Regions from separate parts of the Apilactobacillus intestinapis genome, predicted to be linked through region 1. Evidence: predicted binding sites of a transcription regulator. Region 1 holds the regulator's gene; the other holds the start of a gene.

What was found. Region 1 encodes CtsR, which represses protease genes until heat stress. Its sites were predicted from a motif close to TTGGTCAAAAAAGGTCAAANA; they were not measured.
Region 2: ACOMA7_RS06560 (ATP-dependent Clp protease ATP-binding subunit) is a predicted target of CtsR. The motif match lies at 7,448-7,468, and genes of this name have one in related genera.

What each region holds. Positions count from the first base shown of each region.
Region 1 is NZ_JBMHFD010000004.1:49,028-61,390, reverse strand. It holds gene rpoC (DNA-directed RNA polymerase subunit beta') at 1-1,165, opposite strand, end outside; gene rpoB (DNA-directed RNA polymerase subunit beta) at 1,183-4,791, opposite strand; gene ACOMA7_RS04045 (ATP-dependent Clp protease ATP-binding subunit) at 5,058-7,556, opposite strand; gene ACOMA7_RS04040 (CtsR family transcriptional regulator) at 7,572-8,039, opposite strand; tRNA gene ACOMA7_RS04035 (tRNA-Pro) at 8,165-8,238, opposite strand; tRNA gene ACOMA7_RS04030 (tRNA-Arg) at 8,251-8,324, opposite strand; tRNA gene ACOMA7_RS04025 (tRNA-Leu) at 8,348-8,433, opposite strand; tRNA gene ACOMA7_RS04020 (tRNA-Gly) at 8,447-8,518, opposite strand; tRNA gene ACOMA7_RS04015 (tRNA-Thr) at 8,523-8,596, opposite strand; tRNA gene ACOMA7_RS04010 (tRNA-Leu) at 8,618-8,701, opposite strand; tRNA gene ACOMA7_RS04005 (tRNA-Lys) at 8,737-8,809, opposite strand; tRNA gene ACOMA7_RS04000 (tRNA-Val) at 8,813-8,885, opposite strand; gene serS (serine--tRNA ligase) at 9,118-10,401, opposite strand; gene ACOMA7_RS03990 (deoxynucleoside kinase) at 10,679-11,320, opposite strand; gene ACOMA7_RS03985 (amino acid permease) at 11,438-12,363, opposite strand, start outside.
Region 2 is NZ_JBMHFD010000012.1:1,809-14,171, reverse strand. It holds gene recX (recombination regulator RecX) at 1-801, shown strand, start outside; gene ACOMA7_RS06580 (AI-2E family transporter) at 833-1,942, shown strand; gene tagD (glycerol-3-phosphate cytidylyltransferase) at 1,980-2,390, shown strand; gene ACOMA7_RS06570 (peptide chain release factor 3) at 2,499-4,076, shown strand; gene ACOMA7_RS06565 (MucBP domain-containing protein) at 4,096-5,133, opposite strand; gene ACOMA7_RS06560 (ATP-dependent Clp protease ATP-binding subunit) at 5,235-7,406, opposite strand; gene ACOMA7_RS06555 (phosphocarrier protein HPr) at 7,886-8,152, shown strand; gene ACOMA7_RS06550 (glycosyltransferase family 4 protein) at 8,392-9,579, shown strand; gene ACOMA7_RS06545 (glycosyltransferase family 4 protein) at 9,588-10,610, shown strand; gene ACOMA7_RS06540 (lysylphosphatidylglycerol synthase transmembrane domain-containing protein) at 10,613-11,626, shown strand; gene ACOMA7_RS06535 (LTA synthase family protein) at 11,668-12,363, shown strand, end outside.

The sequences.
Region 1 (12,363 bases):
GACGTTTAGCAGACTTAATGTTTGAAGCACTACCACGTTTTACAAGTTCTTTCATAATGAAAGGCTTGAATAATTCCATGGCCATTGGAACTGGAAGTCCCATTTGGTTGAACTTCAAGAATGGTCCAACATCAATAACAGAACGACCAGAGTAGTCAACACGCTTACCAAGTAAGTTTTGTCTGAAACGACCTTGCTTACCTTTAAGCATGTGTGATAGTGACTTAAGTGGACGGTTACCAGGACCGGCAACAGGACGACCACGACGACCGTTATCGATTAAAGCATCAACAGCTTCTTGTAGCATACGTTTTTCGTTTTGAACGATGATACCAGGAGCATGTAGATCTAATAATCTCTTTAGACGGTTATTTCTGTTAATAACACGACGGTACAAGTCATTTAAGTCAGAAGTGGCGAAACGGCCACCTTCTAGTTGTACCATTGGTCTTAAGTCAGGTGGAATAACTGGAATTGCTTCCATTACCATCCATGACAAGTCATTACCTGATTGTAGGAAGGCTTCTAGAATATCTAGACGTCTAACCGCTCTAACACGCTTTTGACCAGTAGCCTTCTTTAGTTCATCTTTTAGTTCAGCAACTTCTTTATTGATATCAACATTGTTCAATAAAGTTCTAATTGCTTCAGCACCAATCTTAGCTTCGAAACGGTTACCGTATTCAAGTTTCTTTTCACGGTAATCTTGTTCTGAGATTAGTTGCTTGTTTTCTAGTGGAGTATCACCAGGATCTGTAACAACGTATGAAGCAAAGTAGATAATTTCTTCCAAAGCACGTGGGCTCATGTCTAACACAAGACCCATACGACTTGGAATTCCTTTGAAGTACCAAATGTGAGTTACTGGAGCAGCTAATTCAATGTGACCCATACGTTCACGACGTACTTTAGCACGTGTAACTTCTACTCCACAACGATCACAGACGATACCCTTGTATCTAATACGTTTATATTTACCACAAGCACATTCCCAATCCTTTGTAGGACCGAAAATTCTTTCGTCGAATAGACCATCTTTTTCTGGTTTTAAAGTTCTGTAGTTGATAGTTTCTGGCTTTTTAACTTCACCAAATGACCAACTACGAATTTTATCAGAAGAAGCTAATCCAATTTGCATGCTTGAAAATTTGTTTACATCGACCAATGGATAGTCCCCTTTCTTTATTCCTTAAAGTTGGTGTTTGCTTTATCGTCTTGTTCAGACTTTTCTTCATCTTTTTCTTCTTGTTCTTTCTTTTGCTTTTCAGCTAGTTTGCTTAAAGCATCAACGTTAACAACACCGTCGTCTTCTTCGCTGTCTAAGTCACGAAGTTCGATTTCTTGGTTGTCTTCGTTAAGAACCTTCATGTCTAATCCTAGAGCTTGAAGTTCTTTTACAAGAACACGGAATGATTCAGGAACACCTGGCTTAGGAATTGGTTCACCCTTAACAATAGCTTCGTATGTCTTAACACGACCAACAACGTCATCTGACTTGTAAGTCAAGATTTCTTGTAGTGTGTATGCGGCACCATAAGCTTCTAGGGCCCAAACTTCCATTTCACCAAAACGTTGTCCACCAAATTGTGCTTTACCACCAAGTGGTTGTTGAGTAACTAGTGAGTAAGGTCCAATTGAACGAGCATGGATCTTATCGTCAACCATGTGAGCAAGTTTCAAGTAGTGCATTACACCAACTGCTACACGTTTATCGAATGGTTCACCGGTTCTACCATCGTAAACAACTGACTTACCGTCTGAAGCCATACCAGCTTCCTTAACAGCGTCCCAGATATCTGAATCACGAGCACCGTCGAATACCGGAGTACTTACGTGGATACCTAGTTTTTTAGCAGCCATACCTAAGTGTAATTCAAGAACTTGTCCAATGTTCATACGTGAAGGCACACCCATGGGACTCAATAGGATATCAATTGGAGTACCATCTGGTAAGTAAGGCATATCTTCTTCAGGAATAACAATGGAAACAGTACCCTTGTTACCGTGACGACCAGACATCTTGTCCCCTACTTGGATCTTACGTTTTTGAGCAATGTAAACTCGAACCATCTTGTTTACACCTGGTGCTAATTCATCACCATTTTCTCTAGTGAAGACCTTAACGTCTTGAACGATACCGCCCCCACCGTGAGGTACACGTAGTGAAGTATCACGGACTTCTCTAGACTTTTCACCGAAGATAGCATGTAGTAAACGTTCTTCAGCTGATAATTCTGTTACACCCTTAGGAGTAACCTTACCAACTAAGATGTCACCATCATGTACTTCAGCACCAATTCTGATAGTTCCTTCTTCGTCAAGGTTTCTTAAAGCGTCTTCCCCAACGTTAGGAATTTCTCTAGTCATTTCTTCAGGTCCAAGTTTGGTATCTCTAGTTTCTGATTCGTATTCTTCAATATGAATTGAAGTGTATACATCTTCTCGAACTAATCTTTCTGAAATACCAATGGCATCTTCGAAGTTGTAACCTTGCCAAGTCATGAACGCAACAACTGGGTTTTGACCTAAAGCAAGTTCTCCGTTTTCCATTGAAGGACCGTCTGCTAGAATTTCATCAGCGTCAACCTTGTCGTTTACACGAACGATTGGACGTTGGTTGTAGTTCTTACCACCGTTTGAACGTTGGAACTTCATTAGCTTGTAAGTATCTAATGAACCGTCTTCTCTTCTAACACGTACTTCGTCAGCGTCAACGTATTCAACAGTACCTGGGTGTTTACAAATTAAAGCAACACCAGAGTCATGAGCTGCCTTGTATTCAATACCAGTACCAACTAGTGGTGCATGTGGGTTAACCAAAGGAACAGCTTGACGTTGCATGTTGGCACCCATCAAGGCACGGTTGGAGTCATCGTTTTCCAAGAAAGGAATACATGCAGTGGCAACTGAAACTACTTGCTTAGGAGAAACGTCCATGTAGTCAACGTTTTCAATCTTAGTTTCAATATTGTTTGACTTGTATCTTGCCATAACAACATCGTTCTTGAATGATCCGTCTTCATTTAATGGAGAGTTAGCTTGAGCAACTACGAAGTTATCTTCTTCGTCAGCTGATAAGTAATCAATCTTATCAGTTACTTTGTGAGTATCCCATGATACACGACGGTAAGGTGTTTCCACGAAACCGTACTTGTTAACCTTAGAATAACTTGAAAGTGAGTTAATCAAACCAATGTTAGGACCTTCAGGAGTTTCAATAGGACAAATACGACCATAGTGAGTGTAGTGAACGTCACGAACTTCGTATCCGGCACGGTCTCTGGTCAAACCACCAGGTCCCAATGCAGATAGACGACGTTTATGAGTTAATTCACCCAATGGGTTAGTTTGGTCCATGAATTGTGACAATTGTGATGAACCAAAGAATTCCTTAATTGAAGCTACTACAGGACGAATGTTGATTAATTGTTGTGGAGTAACAGTAGTAGTGTCTTGAATTGACATACGTTCTCTTACTACACGTTCCATTCTTGCTAGACCAATTCTGAATTGGTTTTGTAGTAATTCACCAACAGAACGGATACGACGGTTACCTAAATGGTCAATATCATCAGGTTCACCAATTCCTTCTTGCAAGTTGAAGAAGTAGTTGATAGCAGAAATGATATCTGCTGGAGTGATGTGATGGTAATCCAATGAGATGTTGTCGTTTCCAATCATGTTAACAACATGATCTGGGTCTTTTTCTGATTGTACTTTGATGATTTGTACAGTCATTGGTTCTGGAACAACTGATTGTTCTGAAGGGTTGAAAGTGTATGCCTTGAAGTCTTCGCGGTCCAAGTATGGAGCTAATTCCTTCATGACATTCTTATCAATTACAGTACCCTTCTTAGCAATAATTTCACCAGTATCTGGATCAGCTAAAGTTTCAGCAAGGGTTAATCCTAGTAAACGAGTCTTTAGGCTTAACTTGTTGTTAGTCTTGTATCTACCAACAGGAGCCATGTCGTAACGTTTTGGATCGAAGAAACGAGTAGTCAATAGGCTACGAGATGAATCAGCAGTCTTAGGTTCACCCGGACGTAGACGTTCGTAAATGTCCTTTAATGCTTCTTCAACACGTGAATCTTCTGTGTCTTTGTGGACATCTTTTTCAAGAGTCAATGAAAGACTATCATTGCTACCCAAAATTTGAGTAATTTCGTCATCTGAACCGAAACCTAATGCACGAACTAGTTCAGTAATTGGTAGCTTTCTAGTTCTATCAATACGAACGTATGATAAGTTCTTTGCGTCAGTTTCGAATTCCATCCAGGCACCACGGTTAGGAATTACAGTAGTACCATAGCTGATACGTCCATTCTTGTCTTCTTCTTTGTGGAAGAATACACCAGGAGAACGAACTAATTGTGAAACAATTACACGTTCTGCCCCGTTAATAATGAAAGTACCTTGATCAGTCATCAATGGGAAATCGCCAAAGAATACATCTTGGGTCTTAATTTCACCAGTTTCATGATTGGTCAATTTCAATGTGATATGAAGTGGAGCTGAGTAGTTAGCCTCATGATCTCTTGCTTCATTAACAGTGTACTTAGGTTCTAATAATTGGTAATCAACGAATTCTAAGGATAGTTTTCCTTGGAAATCATCAATTGGCATAATGCTGTTAAACATTTCACGCAAACCTTCATCTAAGAACCACTTGTATGAATCGGTTTGAATTTCAATTAAATTAGGTAAATCAAGAACTTCCTTGATTTGAGAGTAACTTCTACGAATACGGTGTTTACCATATTTAACTAAATGTCCTGCCAAGTTCTTCACCCCTCCAAAAATTTCTACGTAAGTGAAATATTACAATTGTGTTACAAATGCATTTTTTTACCCTTTTTATCTAAAAATGAGCAAAAAAAAACCAAAATAAGCAATTCAAATTGAAGCTTATTTTTGGTTAATATAGGCGTGTCTGACGGACAATAGATCGCCGACACACATTTCACTTCGTAGTTATATATTTAGTATGATACTCTCGAAGGTATATAAAGTCAAGATTTAGACAATAAAAAAGAGGGATAATTCCCTCTTTTTTATTATGCCTTAACGGCTTCTTTTTTAGTGATTGTAATCTTGCCTTTAGATGCTCCGATTGAAACGTCATCCCCTGGTTTAATTTCACCAGAAAGAATTTCTTCAGAAACTTTATCTTCAACATCGTTTTGCAACGCACGACGGATTGGACGCGCACCGTATTCAGGATTGAAACCATTCTTAGCAATTAATTCGATTGCTGCTGGAGTCATCTTCACGTTGATGCCTAAGTCGTGAACTCGTTTCAATAAATCGTTAGCCATTAGCTTAACAATTTCTTGAACTTGTTTTTCGTTTAGTTCGTGGAAGATGATTGTTTCATCGATACGGTTTAAGAATTCTGGTCTGAAGAATCTCTTCATTTGTTCTTCGACCGTCTTTCTCATTAGCTTGTAGTTTTCATCGTCATGATCTAGTTCAGCACCAAAACCAACAGTCTTCTTATCACGTAGTGTTCTAGCACCTAGGTTAGAAGTCATGATTAGGACAGTATTTCTAAAGTCGACATGTCTACCTTTAGAATCTGTTAGGTATCCATCATCTAATACTTGTAGTAACAAGTTGAAGACATCTGGATGAGCCTTTTCTACTTCATCGAATAGGACAACTGAGTATGGATGTTGTCTTACCTTTTCGGTCAATTGGCCACCTTCATCGTATCCAACGTATCCTGGAGCTGAACCAACCATTCGAGAAGCTGATTCCTTTTGCATGTATTCTGACATATCAATTCTGATAATGTCATCCTTTGAACCAAACATTTCTTCAGCTAAGTCCTTAGCTAATTCAGTCTTACCAACACCGGTAGGACCTAAGAAGATGAATGAACCGATTGGTCTATTTGGATCCTTGATTCCACTTCTAGCACGTCTAATTGCACGTGATACGGCAGAAACGGCTTCGTTTTGACCAATAATCTTCTTGTGTAGGATTGATTCTAGGTTAACCAAACGCTTGCTGTCAGCCTTAGTCATCTTAGTTACTGGAACCCCAGTCCATTCTGAGACAACCTTAGCGACATCTTCACCGGTTTCTTCGATATCGAAGTTGTGGTCTTCTTGACGTTGCTTTTTGATATCAGCGGTTTCTTGACGCTTAGTCTTTAGTTCTTCTTGTAGTTCTTGTTCCTTTTGACGAAGTGAAACGGCATCTTCGAAGCGTTGTTCTTCGATGGCACTTTCCATTTGAGTACTGTATTCGTTAATCTTGTTTTCTAGTTCTTCTAATGGATTGTTTTCGTCTAGGTTGTTGATTCTAACCATTGCGGCTGCTTCATCCATCAAGTCGATTGCCTTATCAGGTAGGAAACGGTTGCTGATGTATCTGCTTGATAAATCAACGGCCTTTTCAATCGCATCATCGGTAATCTTTACTTGGTGGTGGCTTTCGTACTTAGGACGAATTCCCTTTAGGATTTCGACAGCTTCATCTCTAGTAGGTTCATCAACTGAAACAGTTGCGAATCTTCTAGCTAATGCACCATCTTTTTCGATGTACTTTTGGTATTCATCCAAAGTAGTAGCACCGATGGTTTGAAGATCTCCTCTTGCAAGCGCAGGCTTTAGGATGTTAGAAGCATCGATAGCTCCTTCAGCACCACCGGCACCCATTAGAGTGTGTAGTTCATCAATGAATAGGATTACATTACCAACTGACTTGATTTCACTGATAATCTTCATTAAACGTTTTTCAAACTCACCACGGTACTTAGTACCAGCGACTAGAGTTCCCATTTCAAGCATCATAATACGCTTATTTTGCATGTCTTCTGGAACTTGTCTGTGAGCAACCTTTAGTGCCAAGCCTTCAACAACAGCAGTCTTACCTACCCCTGCTTCCCCGATTAGCACTGGGTTGTTCTTAGTACGACGACTAAGGATTTGAATTACACGTTTGATAACATCGTCTCTACCAATAGTAGGATCAATTAGACCATCTTTGGCTGACTTAGTAAGGTCAGTAGCAAGTGAGTCTAATGTAGGAGTAGTTCCATTGTTTCGAGCTGCTCTAGTTCCTGGTAGTGGAATGTTCTTTGAGTTTGAACTTGAATCGCCTGGGAATCCCATCTTGCGTAATAGCACCTTCTTTACGTCGTTTACTTCGACCACGTTTAGTGCCACTAGAATTCTAGCAGCTAAAGTGTCTGGAGTATCTAAGATGGCAAGTAATAAGTGTTCTGTTCCTATCTTAATTGCACCGTATTTCTTCGCAATTTGGCCAGATAAGGTCAAGATTGCTTCAGCCTTAGGTGAGTATGGTAGGTATGTGTCCTTGTCTGAATCGGTTAAGTTACCGTATCCAACCAAGATTTCCATTTCGCCTTTAATATCATCTTCGTGTACATCGCATTGCTTTAAGGCTGACTTTGCGATGCCGTTATCTTCCATAGATAAAGCTAGTAATAAGTGTTCTGTCCCAATCCCTTGGTGGCCAAACACTTTGGCTTGTTCTTGTGCCAAAATCAATACGTTCTTTGCGCTTGGAGTAAAAATGTTATCCATATCGTGCCTCACTTTCTAGCTTTTGTATCTTAAATGATCAAGTATTGCGACCATTATATTCGCTCTAATCTCATTTTCAAGTAGTTTGTTGCCAACGGCTAGTGTCTGCTTGTTAATAGATGCTAACACTAAATCGGCTTCATTGTCAGTAATTAGATCATTTAACACCAAAGTGTTGATAATTGCTTTACCCTCACGTTGTGTTAAATCGTCGCCAATGGCATTAATCAGCGTATCTAAAATATCTATATTATCAAGCAGCTTCACCTTTTCAATGCGGATATATCCACCGCCACCACGTTTACTTTCGACTACGTATCCATTTTGAATGGTAAACCTAGTCTTAATAACGTAGTTAATTTGTGATGGAACCACATCAAAATGGCTGGCAATATCAGATCTACTTATTTCGACTCTCTCGTCTTCAGCAATCATTTCCTTTAAATACTTCTCAATAATATCCGAAATATTCTTACCCTGCATAATACCACCTCTTTCTTTGACTAATTCTGACTATAATTATACGGACTTATATTGAAAATGCAAAGATTTTTAACGAAAAACAAAAAAGAGAAAACAAATTAATGTTTTCTCTTTTGGTTATATTATCGGGAAGACAGGATTCGAACCTGCGACCCCCTGGTCCCAAACCAGGTGCTCTACCAAGCTGAGCTACTTCCCGAAAATAAAAAAATGCACCCAGTAGGAGTCGAACCTACAACCTTCTGATTCGTAGTCAGACACTCTATCCAGTTGCGCTATGGGTGCATAATAGTATTAAATTATTGAAATGCCGAGGACCGGGATCGAACCGGTACGGTTATCACTAACCGCAGGATTTTAAGTCCTGTGCGTCTGCCAATTCCGCCACCCCGGCAGAACTATGCAAAAGCGGAAGACGGGATTCGAACCCGCGACCCCCACCATGGCAAGGTGATGTTCTACCACTGAACTACTTCCGCATAATGCCGACTAGATGATTCGAACACCCGACCTCTTCATTACTAGTGAAGCGCTCTAGCCAACTGAGCTAAGTCGGCAGCAATTATGCAAATTGCAAATGCGGGCGAAGGGATTCGAACCCCCACTTCCATAAGGAAACTAGAACCTAAATCTAGCGCGTCTGCCAGTTCCGCCACGCCCGCATGATTATATTAAAATGTATATGGCATAGAGCCAATGAGCCGTGGCAGGTTCGAACTGCCGACCCTCTGATTAAAAGTCAGATGCTCTACCGGCTGAGCTAACGGCTCATATGGAGGATACAGGGCTCGAACCTGTGACCTCCTGCTTGTAAGGCAGATGCTCTCCCAACTGAGCTAATCCTCCATGAGGTCTTCCAAGTTATCTCTTAACAAGACAACTATTTAATAATATCATTTCTTTCAAGTGATGTCAACAAGAAATTTTACTTAATTGTTGATATGACTTGCTTCTGAGCCGTTCTCTTTAACTCAACAAAAGATATTATATCTAAATTTCTGCTATCTGTCTACCCTTTTTTTCAAAAAAATAAAAAAGCGACAATCTTTCGATTATCGCTTTAGTTATAACTATTCAATTAGTCTTCTTTTTCGATCTTAGTCTTACCACCCATGTATGGTTGTAGTACTTCTGGAATGTTGATTGATCCATCTTCATTTTGGAAGTTTTCTAAGATAGCAGCTACAGTTCTACCAACAGCTAAGCCAGAACCGTTTAGAGTGTGAACATATTGTAGTTTACCATTTTCATCCCTGTATTGGATGTGTGCACGACGTGCTTGAAAATCAGTGGTGTTTGAACAACTTGAGATTTCACGGTAACGACCTTGAGCTGGCATCCATACTTCGATGTCATGAGTCATTGCAGCAGTGAAACTCATGTCACTAGTAGTTAATGTGATTACATGGTAAGGAATACCTAGCATCTTCAATAGATCTTCTGCATGTGCAGTAATGCTTTCTAGTGCATCCCATGATTGTTCAGGTTTAGTGAATTGAACCATTTCTACCTTATTGAATTGGTGTAGACGAATTAGACCTCTTGTGTCTCTTCCGGCACTACCAGCTTCTGATCTAAATGCTGGTGATAGTGCAGTGAACTTAACTGGTAGTTTGTCTGCATCCATTACTTCATCTCTGTAGTAGTTTACCAATGGAACTTCGGCAGTAGGAATCATTGTTAAATCACTGTCAGCAATTTCGAAACCGGCCTTTGTTTCCTTAAACTTAGGGAATTGACCAGTACCAAACATTGATGCTGAGTTTACCATGTATGGTGGTAATACTTCTTTATAACCAGCCTTAGCATTTTGGTCTAAGTAGAAGTTGTAAATAGCACGTTCTAGCTGTGCACCTGCACCCATGTAGTAAACAAAACGACTACCGGCAACCTTAGCACTTGCTTCGAAGTCTAAGATGCCTAACTTTTCACCTAAGTCCCAGTGATGTTTTGGTTCGAAGTCAAACTTACGTGGTTCACCGTATTTTCTTAGTTCAACGGCACCTTCTTCAGTCAAACTAACTGGAACGTCATCTGCTGGAATGTTTGGTAAGTGCGCCGCTAAGTCTTGTTGATCTTGTTCAACTTTTTCAAGTTGTTCATCTAATTCCTTAACTTCCTTACCTACTTGTTGCATTTCAGCGATGGCGTCAGCAGCGTCTTCCTTGTTACGCTTTGCTTCAGCAATTTTCTTTGATACTTCGTTCTTCTTAGCTTTTAATCCTTCACTTTTTACGATTAGTTCACGACGCTTTTCATCGTAACCTAATAGTTCATCGATTGTTTCAGCTTTGATATTTCTAGTAGCTAACTTTTCCTTTACCCAGTCAGCGTTTTGACGAATCATTTTCATATCTAACATAGTAAATACCTCCAATTTTGCAAATAAAAAAGAAGACCTCCATCCATTGGGACGAAGGTCTTCTTTTCGCGGTACCACCCAAGTTCTTAGCACATGCTAAACACTCGTTTGGAGATAACGGTCACCTGCCGTGTAGCATTACCTACCCGCTTTTGCGTATGCCGGAATTTCGACTTGCAATTCACACCAACCATTGCATCTCTTTGTTGTCTACTTAAAAACATACCTTGCGTTTATTTGTTGACTCAATAGTATTATAAAAAAATGTGATTGGCAACTATTTTAAGTTCAATTCAGCAATTTTTTCATCAATTTGTTTTAGAACTGCTGCTAAATCTTCTTCGTTTTCGATAAAGTCAAACTTATCACCGTCGATTTGCATCTTAGGAGATAAATTGTAGTTGTCATACCAGTCGTTGTAACGACTATTTAAGTCTTGGTAATAGTTGTATAGTTCTGGATCTTTATCCACTTGTTCGTAACTTCTACCACGTTTTTTGATTCGTTTTAACATGGTATCGAATGAAATGTTGATGTGGATTAATAAATCAGGATTCTTTTGGTTCAATGAACCAGGAATTTCTTCCATCATATTTTCCAACAATGAATCGTAGATATCAGCTTCAGTTGAAGTGGCACGTTTCATATCAGCATTCAATCTAAATAGTAATGAATCTTCGTAGATAGAACGGTCCATAACACTTAACTTTTCGTTGTGGGCCTTTTCAATATTGTTTAGACGTGTATTTAAGAAGTAAATTTGTAATAAGAATGCATACTTCTTAGGATCCTTGTAAAACAATGGAAGAATTTCGTTATCGTCCACTGATTCGTAATACCCAGTTGAATCAAGATGAGCAGATAGGATCTTAGTTAAAGAGGTTTTTCCGGCTCCAATGGTTCCAGCAAGTACTATCATAATAATCTCCTTAATTTCGTTTTCTAATATACTATTTTAATACATTCAAGTCGTTTTGAATATGAAGAAATTGATGGCAAACAAAAAAGATGCCGTTAAAACGGCATCTTCATTATATTATTTTTCTTCATCTCTTAAATCAGAAGGAGATACATCAACCTTATCTAGAGGAATTAGATGTGTCTTGTGCTTAATCTTGTAACCAATGTATAGAATTAATACAAGTGGTACTGAGATGTAAGTAATTCCGATTTGTTCCCAATCCCAGTTAGCAAATGAGTTTACGTTTTGACCACAAATAACTAGGATACATAGAATTAAAGTAATGATTGGTCCAATTGGGAACCAAGTAGCATGGTACTTCAATTCATCTAGTGAATGACCTTGCTTGATGAAGGCTCTTCTGAAACGGTAATGTGATAGTGCAATTCCGACCCAAGCAATAAAACCAGTAAGACCAGAAGCGGCAACTAACCATAGATAAATTTGTGGACCTTCGATACTTGTAATGAAAGTAAGTAATGCAATCACAGTAGTAACTGTTAAGGCACCAACTGGAATACCGCGACGGTTAGTCTTACCCATAGCCTTAGGAGCGAATCCTTGGTGAGCCATTGAGTAAAGCATTCTAGTTGAAGCATACATTCCTGAGTTAGCTGATGAAATGACTGAAGTTAAGATAACAGCGTTCATAATAGAAGCAGCGGCTGCTAAACCAGCACGCTTGAATACGATTGTAAATGGACTAATTGCAACATCGGTAGCACTTGAACCTAATAGATCAGGACTAGTGTAAGGAATGATTGCACCAATTACGAAGATTGCTAGGATGTAGAATAAGATAATTCTCCAGAAAACATCCTTGATCGCACGTGGAACGGCTTCTCTTGGGTTATCTGATTCACCAGCAGTAATACCAACTAATTCAGTTCCTTGGAATGAGAAACCAGCGACTACGAATACCGCTAAAATCATTGGAATACCACCAACGAATGGCGCTTGCTTGTAAGTGAAGTTAGATAAACCAATGTAGTGGCCACCCA
Region 2 (12,363 bases), on a different contig from region 1:
GCATCTAAAATCACCATGATTGAAGCCCAAAAGAGAAAAGGGCGTTTTAATGTGTACGTAGATGGGGTATACGCGTTTCCAATCAGTGAAAACGTAATGATTAAATATCGTATCTTTAAGGGGATGGAAATCGACGATGAACTAAAAGAAGAACTAGTCAATGCAGATGACATTTCCAAACTTTACAGTAAGGCGATTAACTTCTTATCCCACCAATTAAGAACCGAAAACGAAGTCGTAAAGAAACTTCAAACTTATAGTGAAAACGAACAACACATTGCTGCAGTCATGCAAAAACTAGTTGAATTAAAGCTAGTCAATGATCAAAGCTACGCTGACAGTTATGTGCGAACAGAAGTGAAGAAGCAGGATAAGGGTCCATCCAACGTCTTTTATAAGCTAAAGGAAAAACAAATCAACGAGAACTTAATTGAAAACGCCCTGAATAACTTCTACTCACACGAAGAAATGATTGAAAACTGCCAAATTCAAGCTGATAAAATTTTCAAAAAACATAAGCGCGACGCGTTTAAAAATCGTTTGGATAAGACTAAGCTAGCTTTGATGAAGAAGGGGTATCCAACCGATGTTGTTTTAAGCGTCATGGAGGACATGGACTTTCAAGTCGATGAAGAAGACCAAATGGATTTATTGAGACAACAGAGTGAAAAGATATGGCATCGTAATCGTAAGTACGACGGGATGCAAAGAGTCATGAAGACCAAGCAAGCACTTTACCGCAAAGGTTTTGATATGGATGATATCAATTCATTTATAGATGATAAAAATATGGATGAATAAAATGGTATAATGATTATTGGAGGTTTCGAATATGTTTAATAAAATTAAAAATTCCTCGATAATCCTATGGACAGTGGAATTGCTACTGGTCGTAAGCATTATCTGGATATGTACAAAACTTGAGTTTATTTTCAGCCCAATTGGGATGTTTATCTCAGCAGTATTCATGCCAATCCTAATCGCTGGGGTATTATTCTACATGCTAAACCCAGTGGTTAACCTAATAATGAAAATTAAAATTAGTAAAACCAAAAGAATTTCCCGTAACTGGGCGATCTTGATCGTATACATATTTCTAATTGGAATAATCGTATATCTATTCTCATCATTTCTACCACGTTTGGTAACTCAGGTAACCAACTTGGTTACTAACCTACCAAAGATTGCAGACGATATTAACCATTATGTGGAAGTGCACAGTCAAAAGGGGATTTTTAAGAAATTCTATTCATCTGAATACATTTCTTCACTACAAAGTTACGTTTATAACTACTTCCAACACAGTTTAGGTGGAATTACTTCTAGTGTCGGATCAATCATTTCAACCGCAGCTTCAGCCGTGATTGTGATGATTACTGTTCCAGTGGTATTGTTCTATATGCTAAAAGATGGTCACAAGATGATTCCAAACGTCGCTAAGATGTTACCGCCAAGAAGTCGTCGTAGAACCATCAAGCTATTAGGCAAGATGAGTGACACTATTTCTCACTACATTGGTGGTCAAATGATTGAATGTTTATTCGTTGGTGTATTTACATCAATCGGATACGTTTTAATCGGCCAAAAGTATGCACTGCTACTAGGGGTGTTTGCCGGAATCTGTAATATCATTCCATACGTTGGTCCATATATTGGGATTATGCCATCAGTATTCGTCGCACTTTCTACCAGTGTAGGTGAATTAGTGTGGGTGGTAATTGTAGTAATCATTGTTCAACAACTAGACGGTAACTTGGTTTATCCAAATGTAATCGGAAAGTCTTTGAATATTCATCCACTAACCATTATAATTATCTTAATGGCTGCCGGAAATATTGCTGGTTTAATGGGAATGATTCTAGCAATTCCACTATATGCGGTTGTGAAAGTGGTCGTACAATATCTATACAGTATTTGGATGATTGAGCAATCACACAAGTGAGTTAGCAAAAACAAAGAGAGACAAAGCAGGAGATAATATGACAAAAGTAATTACTTATGGAACATTTGACCTACTACACAAGGGTCATGTTCGTTTATTAAAACGTGCCAAGGAATTAGGGGACGACTTAACAGTTTGTGTTTCTACCGACGAATTTAACGCTGAAAAGGGTAAGAAGGCTTACACTTCATACGAAGACAGAAAGTATGTTTTAGAAGCTATTCGTTACGTTGATCACGTGATTCCAGAAAACAACTGGGACCAAAAGATTAAAGACGTTGTTGATAACAACATCGACATCTTCGTTATGGGAGATGATTGGGAAGGTAAGTTCGACTTCCTAAAGGACTACTGTAAAGTCGTTTACCTACCAAGAACTGAAGGTATTTCAACTTCTAAGATCAAGAAAGACTTAGGTCTTACTGACGAAGAAGATTGGAAGAAATAAAAAGGACATCCTCGATTTAATCGGGGATGTTTTTTAATTCACATATGGAAGATTGTTTTAATATGTTACAATTGTATTTATATATTATAAAACGGAAGGATTCGAATAATGGGTAATAAAAAAATAGAGCAAAGCGTTGATAAACGTCGTACTTTTGCCATCATCTCTCACCCGGATGCTGGTAAGACTACAATTACTGAACAATTACTATTGTTTGGTGGAATTGTGCGTGAGGCCGGTACCGTTAAGGCTAAGAAGTCAGGTAACTTTGCAAAGTCTGACTGGATGGAAATTGAAAAGAAACGTGGAATTTCTGTTACTAGTTCAGTGATGCAATTTGATTACGCTGGTAAGCGTATCAACATCTTGGATACCCCAGGACACCAAGATTTCTCAGAAGATACTTACCGTACTTTGATGGCCGTTGACTCTGCAGTCATGGTTATTGATGCTGCCAAAGGGATTGAACCACAAACTAAGAAATTATTCCAAATTTGTAAGATGCGTGGAATTCCAATCTTTACTTTCATGAACAAACTTGACCGTGATAGTCGAGACCCAATGGAATTAATCAGCCAACTAGAAGATGTCTTGGGAATCGAAGGATACCCAATGAACTGGCCAATCGGTTCAGGGAAAATTCTAAGAGGACTATACGATCGATACAACAAACGTGTCGAACTATACCGTCCAGAAGATGAAAATAATCCATACTTACCATTGGATGAAGACGGTAACTTGTTAGAAGACAACAAGTTAGCTGAAGACAGTGTTTACCAAGATGCTAAAGAAAGCATGGACCTAATCACTGAAGCGGGTAATCCATTCGACGAAGAAAAAATTAAGAATGGTGAACAAACTCCAGTATTCTTTGGTTCAGCCTTGGTTAACTTTGGGGTAAAGACTTTCTTAGATGCATATCTAAACTTTGCACCAAAACCAGGTGAACACGAAACTGAAAACGATGTTGAAGTAAAACCTGAAAATGAACAATTTACTGGTTTCATCTTTAAAATTCAAGCTAACATGAACCCTAAGCATAGAGATCGTATCGCATTCGTGCGTGTATGTTCTGGAATGTTTGAACGTGGTATGGACGTTACTTTGGAAAGAAACCAAAAGAAGCTACGTCTATCTAACGTGACTGAGTTCATGGCTAACACTCGTGAAAACGTTGAAAATGCCGTTGCCGGTGACATCATTGGTTTGTACGATACTGGTAACTTCCAAATTGGTGATACCATTTACTCTGATAAACGTGATGTTAAGTTTACCAAGCTACCTCAATTTACTCCTGAACTATTCATGAAAGTTTCTGCTAAGAATGTTATGAAACAAAAATCATTCCACAAGGGAATCCAACAACTAGTTCAAGAAGGTGCGGTTCAACTTTACACATCTTACACTACTGGTGACTACATCCTAGGTGCCGTGGGTCAACTTCAATTCGAAGTTTTCCAATTCAGAATGCAAAATGAATACAACTCTGAAGTTGTAATGGAACCAATGGGTAACAAGACTGCACGCTGGATTAACCCAGACCAATTAGACGAAAAGATGTCTTCATCTAGAAACATCTTGGTAAAAGATGGTCATGGCGATCCATTGTTCTTATTCGAAAATTCATTTGCTGAACGTTGGTTCAAGGAAAAGTATCCAGATGTAGAACTTACTTCAAAACTATAAAACGAAAAGAGCTTAGATATTATCTAAGCTCTTTTTTTACGTCATCGGAAACGATATAGTGAAGATTATTAATTTCGACCCATTGGAGATCGTTTTGATCAACAATCTCTTGGGTAACGATGAATGAATTACCATTGTGCAAGAATCCGATACAGCTACCATAAGGGAAGTTGTAAACGGCCACACTCTGATGATTATTGTTTTCAATCGTTGCTGGGTAGTGGACCTTTTTAATCTTCCATGAGTTCGTGTTGGTCAGTTCCTTAGCGAATGGATATTGCATTCTAAAGAAGTTTCTATCGACGATCCATTGGTTTGGTCCGATGTTTAACCACAGAGCGTCGTCAGTGGTGACTTGATAAAATACCTTCCAAATACTTTTCTTTGGTAACAAGACGTGTAGAACATCACCGTTAGTGTCGTTGTACACTCTGGTGTATTCTCTTAAACGAATGTAGAAAGTGTCCTTTTGGACGCTGTGCCAATCGTTTCGACGGTAGTAGATGATTAAATGCTTCATGTAGTCATCAAAGATACCGTTTGAATCACCTGAATAGTTGATTAGTTTAAAACCAGATAGTTCTGGGATGTTAATTTGAAATTCATTGTTATATTTACCGATTGCCATTTGAGGAAGACGAATCATTGAATATGTATCATAGTTAATGAAGAAAATATTAACTGGTTTTCCATTCAATCGATTATATTGAAGGGTGACTTCGTTATCTTCTTTTTGCATGTAGGTTGAAATACCTTCGATTTTGAATAGAACATAGTGATCAAAATCGGGGATGATGAAACTGACTGGATCACCGACGAATCCGTGAATTACATTGAACTCGTGAAGATAGTGACCGTCTTCATCTACATAGTATATGGTCATCTTTGCCCTTGGTTTAGGAGAAGAGGAAGAGGTTTCTTCAATATCATCGGTGGGTGCTTCTACAGGTTCATCAACGGGTTGCGTTGTGAAATCTGTGAAGTCATTTTCTTGTGGTTCATTTGGTTTACGTTTGGGTTTAAACAAACGAATGATGTCATGAATAAAATGAAACATACCTTTTCCTCCTCTCTAATAACCATATTAACATATGATAGTACAAAAAAAGTTAAAAAAACAGCTAAGAATAAGTCTTAGCTGTTTTTATATCTATTCAATTATTTTGCGTTAACGAATACCTTGTTTTCGTCGTTGACCTCAACGCTCAAATGTTTGCTGCTTGGGTTGTTTAGATAGTAGTCAGCGACCTTATCTTCAACTTCTTCTTGGATTACACGGCGAAGTGGACGGGCACCCATTTCTGGGTTGTAACCTTTTTCGACCAGTTTATCCTTGGCAGCATCTGAAACATCGATGGTGATACCACGGTTTTTTAGCATCTTGTTAACGTTTTCTAGCATCAAGCTGACAATCTTCTTCAAGTCATCCTTGCTTAGTTGGTTAAATTCGACGATATCATCGAATCTGTTTAGGAATTCTGGTTTAAAGTAATCACCCAACTTATTCAATACTGAATGAGTCTTGTTGTTAGCTTCGGCACCAAAACCAACACTGGCAGTTGAAGCACCGGTACCGGCGTTACTTGTCATGATGATGACAGTATCCTTGAATGATACGGTTCTTCCCTTAGAGTCGGTCAAACGACCATCGTCCAGAATTTGTAGGAAGGCGTGGAGAACGTCTGGGTGAGCCTTTTCAATTTCATCGAAAAGAATTAGACTGTATGGATTTCTTCTTACTTTTTCGGTTAATTGACCGGCTTCATCGTAACCAACATATCCAGGAGGTGAACCGATTAGTTTAGAAATGGAATGTGGTTCACGGTATTCGGACATGTCGAATCTAATCATTGCTTCCTTGGAACCAAATAGTTGCTTAGCTAATTGCTTTGCAAGTTCAGTCTTACCAATTCCGGTAGTTCCTACAAATAGGAATGATCCGATTGGACGACCGGTTCCGTTGAAACCAATTCGGTTACGCTTGATAGCACGAGCAACTTTTTCGATTGCTTGGTTTTGTCCAATTACGCTACCAGCTAGCTTCTTGTCTAAGTCCTTTAGATTATCCTGTTCTTGTTCTTGCAATTGACCAACAGGAATCTTGGTGATGGATTCGATAATTCCTTCAATATCTTTCGTAGATACAGTAGGGTAGGTATTATCTGATTCATCGAAGTCCTTCAACTTGTAGTTTAATTCTTCAATCTTATCACGATAGAAGGCGGCTTTTTCGTAGTCTTCCTTTTGTAGGGCATCCTTCTTTTCACTTTCGCACTTGCTTAGTTCTTCCTTTAAATCATCAGGAGACTTAACGTCTGATTTGATATTAAGCTTAGAACCGGCTTCATCGATTAAATCGATGGCCTTATCTGGCAAGAAGCGGTCTTGGATGTAACGGTTTGATAGGTAAACCGCAGCTTTGATGGCATCATCACTGTATTTAACGTGGTGATACTTTTCATAACGCCCCTTGATACCGTTTAAGATATGAAGCGCTTGTTTCAATGAAGGTTCATCAACTTGGACGGTTTGGAAACGACGAGCAAGCGCAGAATCCTTTTCGATACCACGGTATTCGTTTAGGGTAGTAGCACCAATTAGTTGGAAACTACCACGAGCTAAGGCAGGTTTTAAAACGTTTCCTGCATCCATGGCACCGTCGGCATTACCGGCACCCATAATTTCATGAATTTCATCAATAAATAAGATGATGTTCTTGTTTGATTGAACTTCCTTGATTAGTTCTTGCATTCTTTGTTCGAATTGACCACGCATGGATGTTCCTTGAACAATGGATACAACATCTAATCTGATAACACGTTTGTTCTTTAACTTATCTGGAACTTCGTGATGAGCAATCTTTAGTGCTAGTCCTTCGACGACAGCAGTCTTACCAACACCGGCTTCACCAATTAAAACAGGGTTGTTCTTGGTTCTTCTGTTTAGGATTTCAATCACACGATCGATTTCCTTATCACGACCGATAACAGGATCAATCTTGTTCTTTCTTGCTAAGTCGGTTAAATCATATCCATATTTTTCTAACACAGAGTTGGAATTGTTATTATTGTTATTTTTTTGCTGATTATTCTCAGGACGGCGGATAGAATTTTGATTGCTTTGATTCATCGCGTTAAATAAGTCATCTAAGCTACTGAAACCAAATGGATCATTCATCATATCAACACCTCCGTTATTACGATATTGCTCGGATTGTTGACTCAACTTTTGGTAACAGTCCTGACAGATATCAATATGTCTCTTTTCGCCATTGAAATTGACGAGTAAATGAATGGTTGCCTCATTTATATGGCAGTTTTCACATTTCATACGACTGCTCCTTTCTGAAAACAACTAAATGGTTAAAGGCTATTTTGACCTTTACTGACCATTTGTAAAATTATTATAACTCATCGTACATTTAGTGCAAGCAATTTGATTAGATTAAAATAATTCCTATTTTTTTCATATTTTTTAATTATGATATGTTTTAATTAGTGGCAATCGTATATAATATATATTGAAAGAGGGAATATAATTATCGCAGATAAGAATTATACTGAATTATTAAATGACCTAAAAGACAACAAAATCAAAGAATTGGTAGTCAAACCCGACGAGTTCACTGAGTTTCAAGTTGCATACATGAACTTTGATACCAGAAAGCGCGTGATAGGGAAGGCCGATCAGAACGGTGTAATTACGTATACTTACCTATCTGATAGTGGTACCAATAGTTAAAAATGTTGAGTTTTATCACATTAATTGATATTCTAAAATTAGTATAAGAATAAAAGGAGATTTTCAAAATGGAAAAACGTCAATTTAAAGTTGTTTCTGAAACTGGAATCCATGCTCGTCCTGCAACACTTTTAGTTCAAACTGCTACTAAATTCAAATCAGAATTAAAACTAGAATACCTTGGCAACACTGTTGACTTAAAGTCAATCATGGGTGTTATGTCATTAGGTGTTGGTCAAAACGCCGAAGTAACTGTTATTGCTGATGGTCCTGACGAAAAAGACGCAATTGAAGCAATTGCAAAGTCATTCAAAGATGAAGGATTAACTGATTAATTACAAGTTATATATGGTACGTCTATTAAAATAATGAGTCAGAAATATTTTATGTTTGGTTGTCATAATAGTTCATTGTCATTATTGAACGAATATGGAAACAACTACTTCGATAGAATTGTTCTGGCTCGTTTTTTTTATTAAAATAGGGAATTATGGCATTCACATGAGTTTGCAATGCAAACAGCAAAACAATATAATTACAAATAATTAATAATAAAAGAAAAGGAGGTGCTACTATGAATATTGGAATTTTTACGGATACTTATTTTCCACAGGTTAGTGGGGTTGCCACATCCATTAAGACATTAAAAGATCAATTGGAAAAAGATGGGCATCAGGTGTATATCTTTACTACAACTGATCCTCACGTTGATAAGGCCACATACGAAAAGAATATTTTTAGATTTTCCAGTATCCCCTTTATTTCTTTTACTGACCGCAGAATCGCGGTAAGGGGAATGATCCAAGCTTATCAAATTGCTAAGAAACTTAACTTGGATATTATTCATACACAGACTGAGTTCTCAATGGGAATTATCGGTAAGTTCGTGGCGAAGTTCTTAAGAATCCCATGCGTACATACTTATCACACCATGTATGAAGACTACTTGCATTACGTAGCCAAGGGTAAGCTATTAAGACCGGTACATGTTAAAGATGCAACCTTAGCGTTTTGTCACAACATGTCAGGGGTAGTGGCGCCAAGTAAAAAAGTATTAGACACGTTAGTTAGATACGGGGTAAAGAGTCCGATTAGGATTATCCCAACCGGAATTAATATCAATAAATTTGCGACTCAATCTGATTTTGATTTACGTAAATATTTAGGGGTAGATAAGGACGCTCCTGTGTTATTATCAGTGAGTCGTTTGGCTTACGAAAAGAACATCAAAGAATTAATTAATTGCATGCCAACAATCTTGGCTGACAAACCATTAACCCAATTAGTGATTGTGGGGGATGGACCAGCCGGAGAAGACTTGAGAAAACAAGTCGATGACATGAAGCTAAATGCCAACGTTAAATTCGTTGGTGAAATTAATAACGATGAGGTATATAAATATTACCGAGATGCCGACTTGTTTGTATCGACATCTAATTCTGAATCACAAGGTTTAACTTATATTGAAGCAATGGCTGCCGGAGTTAAGGTAGTGGTTGCATCAAGTCCATATACTGAGGACCTATTAAGTGATAAGGCACTAGGGATGACCTTCTCAAATAAAGATGGCTATGTTTCAAGCGTATTGGAATACTTGAATCAAACTAAAGCTAAACCAGATCAATCAAAGGAAGAACTTAGACAAACTAAGTTACATGAAATATCATCTGAAAACTTTGCCAATCGAATTGTGGCCTTTTATAAGAGTGCCCAATTAGATTTCAACAAAGAATTTAGCGATGATAATGGGATAAGCGACTAGGAGGATTTATGATAAAAATAGATATGTTTTCAACTGCCGACAAGGTAAAGGGACAAGGAGTTGGTAGTGCCTATCTAGAGTTAATTAAATTAATGGAAAAGCGTTTTTCAGAGGAGTTTGACATTGAAATCAATGATCCGAAGAAATCTGATATTACTCACTACCATACAATTAATCTAAGATATTACTTCTCTACATTCCAAAAGAAACGTGGAAGAAGAATTGGGTATGTGCACTTCCTACCAGAAACATTGGAAGGAAGCTTGAGTTTGCCCAAACCAATCAAATGGATTTTTTATAAATATGTAATTGCGTTTTACAAACGAATGGAACATATTGTAGTAGTTAATCCAACTTTTATACCTAAGTTGGAAGCATATGGGATTAATCGTGATAAAATTACTTACATTCCAAACTTCGTTAGCAAGAAGGAATTCTATCCTTTCACCGAAGACGAAAAGTTGGCTGCTAGAAAGGAACTTGGTATCGATAAAGACAAGTTCGTCGTAGTGGGAACTGGTCAGGTGCAAACTAGAAAGGGAATTCTTGATTTTGCCAAACTAGCCGAAGAAAACCCAAATGTCGAATTTATTTGGGCAGGTGGTTTTTCATTTGGTAAAATTACTGATGGATACAAGAACTTAAAACTCTTGGTAGACAATCCACCCGCAAACCTTAATTTCCCAGGAATCGTGGATCGTGATAAATTAGTTCAATACTACAACGTTGCTGATTTATTCTTACTACCATCATTTAACGAATTGTTCCCAATGTCAGTACTGGAATCATTCTCTTGTGGAACTCCAGTAATGCTTAGAAGTTTAGATTTATATAAAGAAATCATCAGTGGGTACTATGAACCATTTACTACTTTTGAAGAAATGAATGATAGTTTACATCGCTTAATTGATAATCGAGATGAACTAAAGGAATTGTCTGATAAAGCACTAGCTGCATCTGATTACTATTCAGAAGATCATCTAGCTTCAATTTGGCATAAATTCTATAAAGGTCAGATAAAAGAGGGATAGTAATGTTGAAGAGAAATGTAATAACGTTCTTTATGATGTTTCTAATCGGGATACTGATTTTTTGGTATTTCATCAGAGATATCAATATGGATGTATTGATTGCAGATTTTTTTACTATTAATTGGTGGTGGATTGCCGTTGCCTTCCTATGCATGTTGCTATACTTAGGATTAGAGGCGGTGGTTACTAAGACAATCGTGGATACCCAAGTTGATCACTTTACTTGGTGGGATGCGATTAGAGTTCCATTGGTAGAACAACTATTCAACGGAATCACACCATTCTCATCAGGTGGACAACCAGGACAACTATATGTAATGGTTCAAACGGGCGTGGATGCTGGTAAGGCCAGTTCAACGCTCTTGATGAAGTTTGTTGTCTTTCAAACCATGATAGTAATTAATTTCATTTTGAGTCTTATTGTCGGTTTTCAATACGTGGAAGAAAAGCTACACTATCTAGCTTTGCTGGTATTGTTTGGCTTCTTCGTTCACCTATTTGTCATTGTCGCCTTGTTATTAATCATGTATTGGTATACATTTACTAAGAAACTGGTTGATAATTTGGTAAAACCACTTAAAATCTTTATGAAGGATGAAAAGTATCTTTCATTTAAAGAGATGTTAGACAACAAAATCGATACATTCCATATGGAAAGCATCAGAATCGCTAAACAATGGAAGCTAATGTTAAAGATTATTGTTATTACTTTCTTCCAACTAGCTTTCTACTACCTAATTCCATACTTCATCATCTTGGCATTAGGATTTGATCAAGTTAACATCATCATGATTGTTAGCTTACACGTATTAATCTTTATGATAATCTCACTATTCCCAATTCCAGGAGGAGCTGGGGGAGCAGAGTACAGTTTTGAAACTTTGTTCAAGAGTTTTATCACCAATAACACAAAGTTAATTCTCGCGTTAATTGCTTGGCGCTTGATAACTTATTACTTAGGAATGATTTTAGGGGCGGTAGCATTCTTTATTCGTCCCAATAAGATTGATAAGTAAATTTACTAACACTTTATATTTTTTATTTTGGAGGCATAGAAATGTCTAGTCATATTAAGAACACCAGAAAGTTCTTTAATACAAAATTTGGCTTTTTTGTATTAATTGTGGCCTTATTCTGGTTGAAAACATATATTTCATACCGTATTGATTTTACCTTAGGTGCAAAGGGTGGCATTCAACAATTCCTATTGGCTGTTAACCCACTACCAGCTGCATTACTAATCTTTGGTATTGCTTTGTACTTTAGAGGTAAGCTAGCTTACTGGCTAATGATTATTATTGATTTAATCGAATCAATTTGGATTTTTGCCAATGTTTTATACTACCGTGAATTCTCTGACTTCCTATCATTTGGAATCATCAAGGGTTCTGGTACTGTTCAAAACAACCTTGGTAAGAGTTTAGCTGAAATCTTACATCCATTAGATTTCTTCGTATTTATCGATATCATTGTATTGATCTTATTACTACTATTCAGAGTAATTAAGGTGGACCATGCTCCATTTAAGAAGAGAAACGCCTTTGCAATCACCATCTTATCTTTAGTATTGATGTTTGCTGAATTTGGTGTATCTAATGCAGATAGATCAGGTCTATTAACAAGAACTTTTGATAACAACTACATTGTTAAGTACCTTGGTTTAAATGAATATGCAGCATTTAATGCATATCAAACCCACAAGGAAAGTCAAACTAGAGCTGAAGCTAAACCATCTGATTTAAATAGTGTCCTT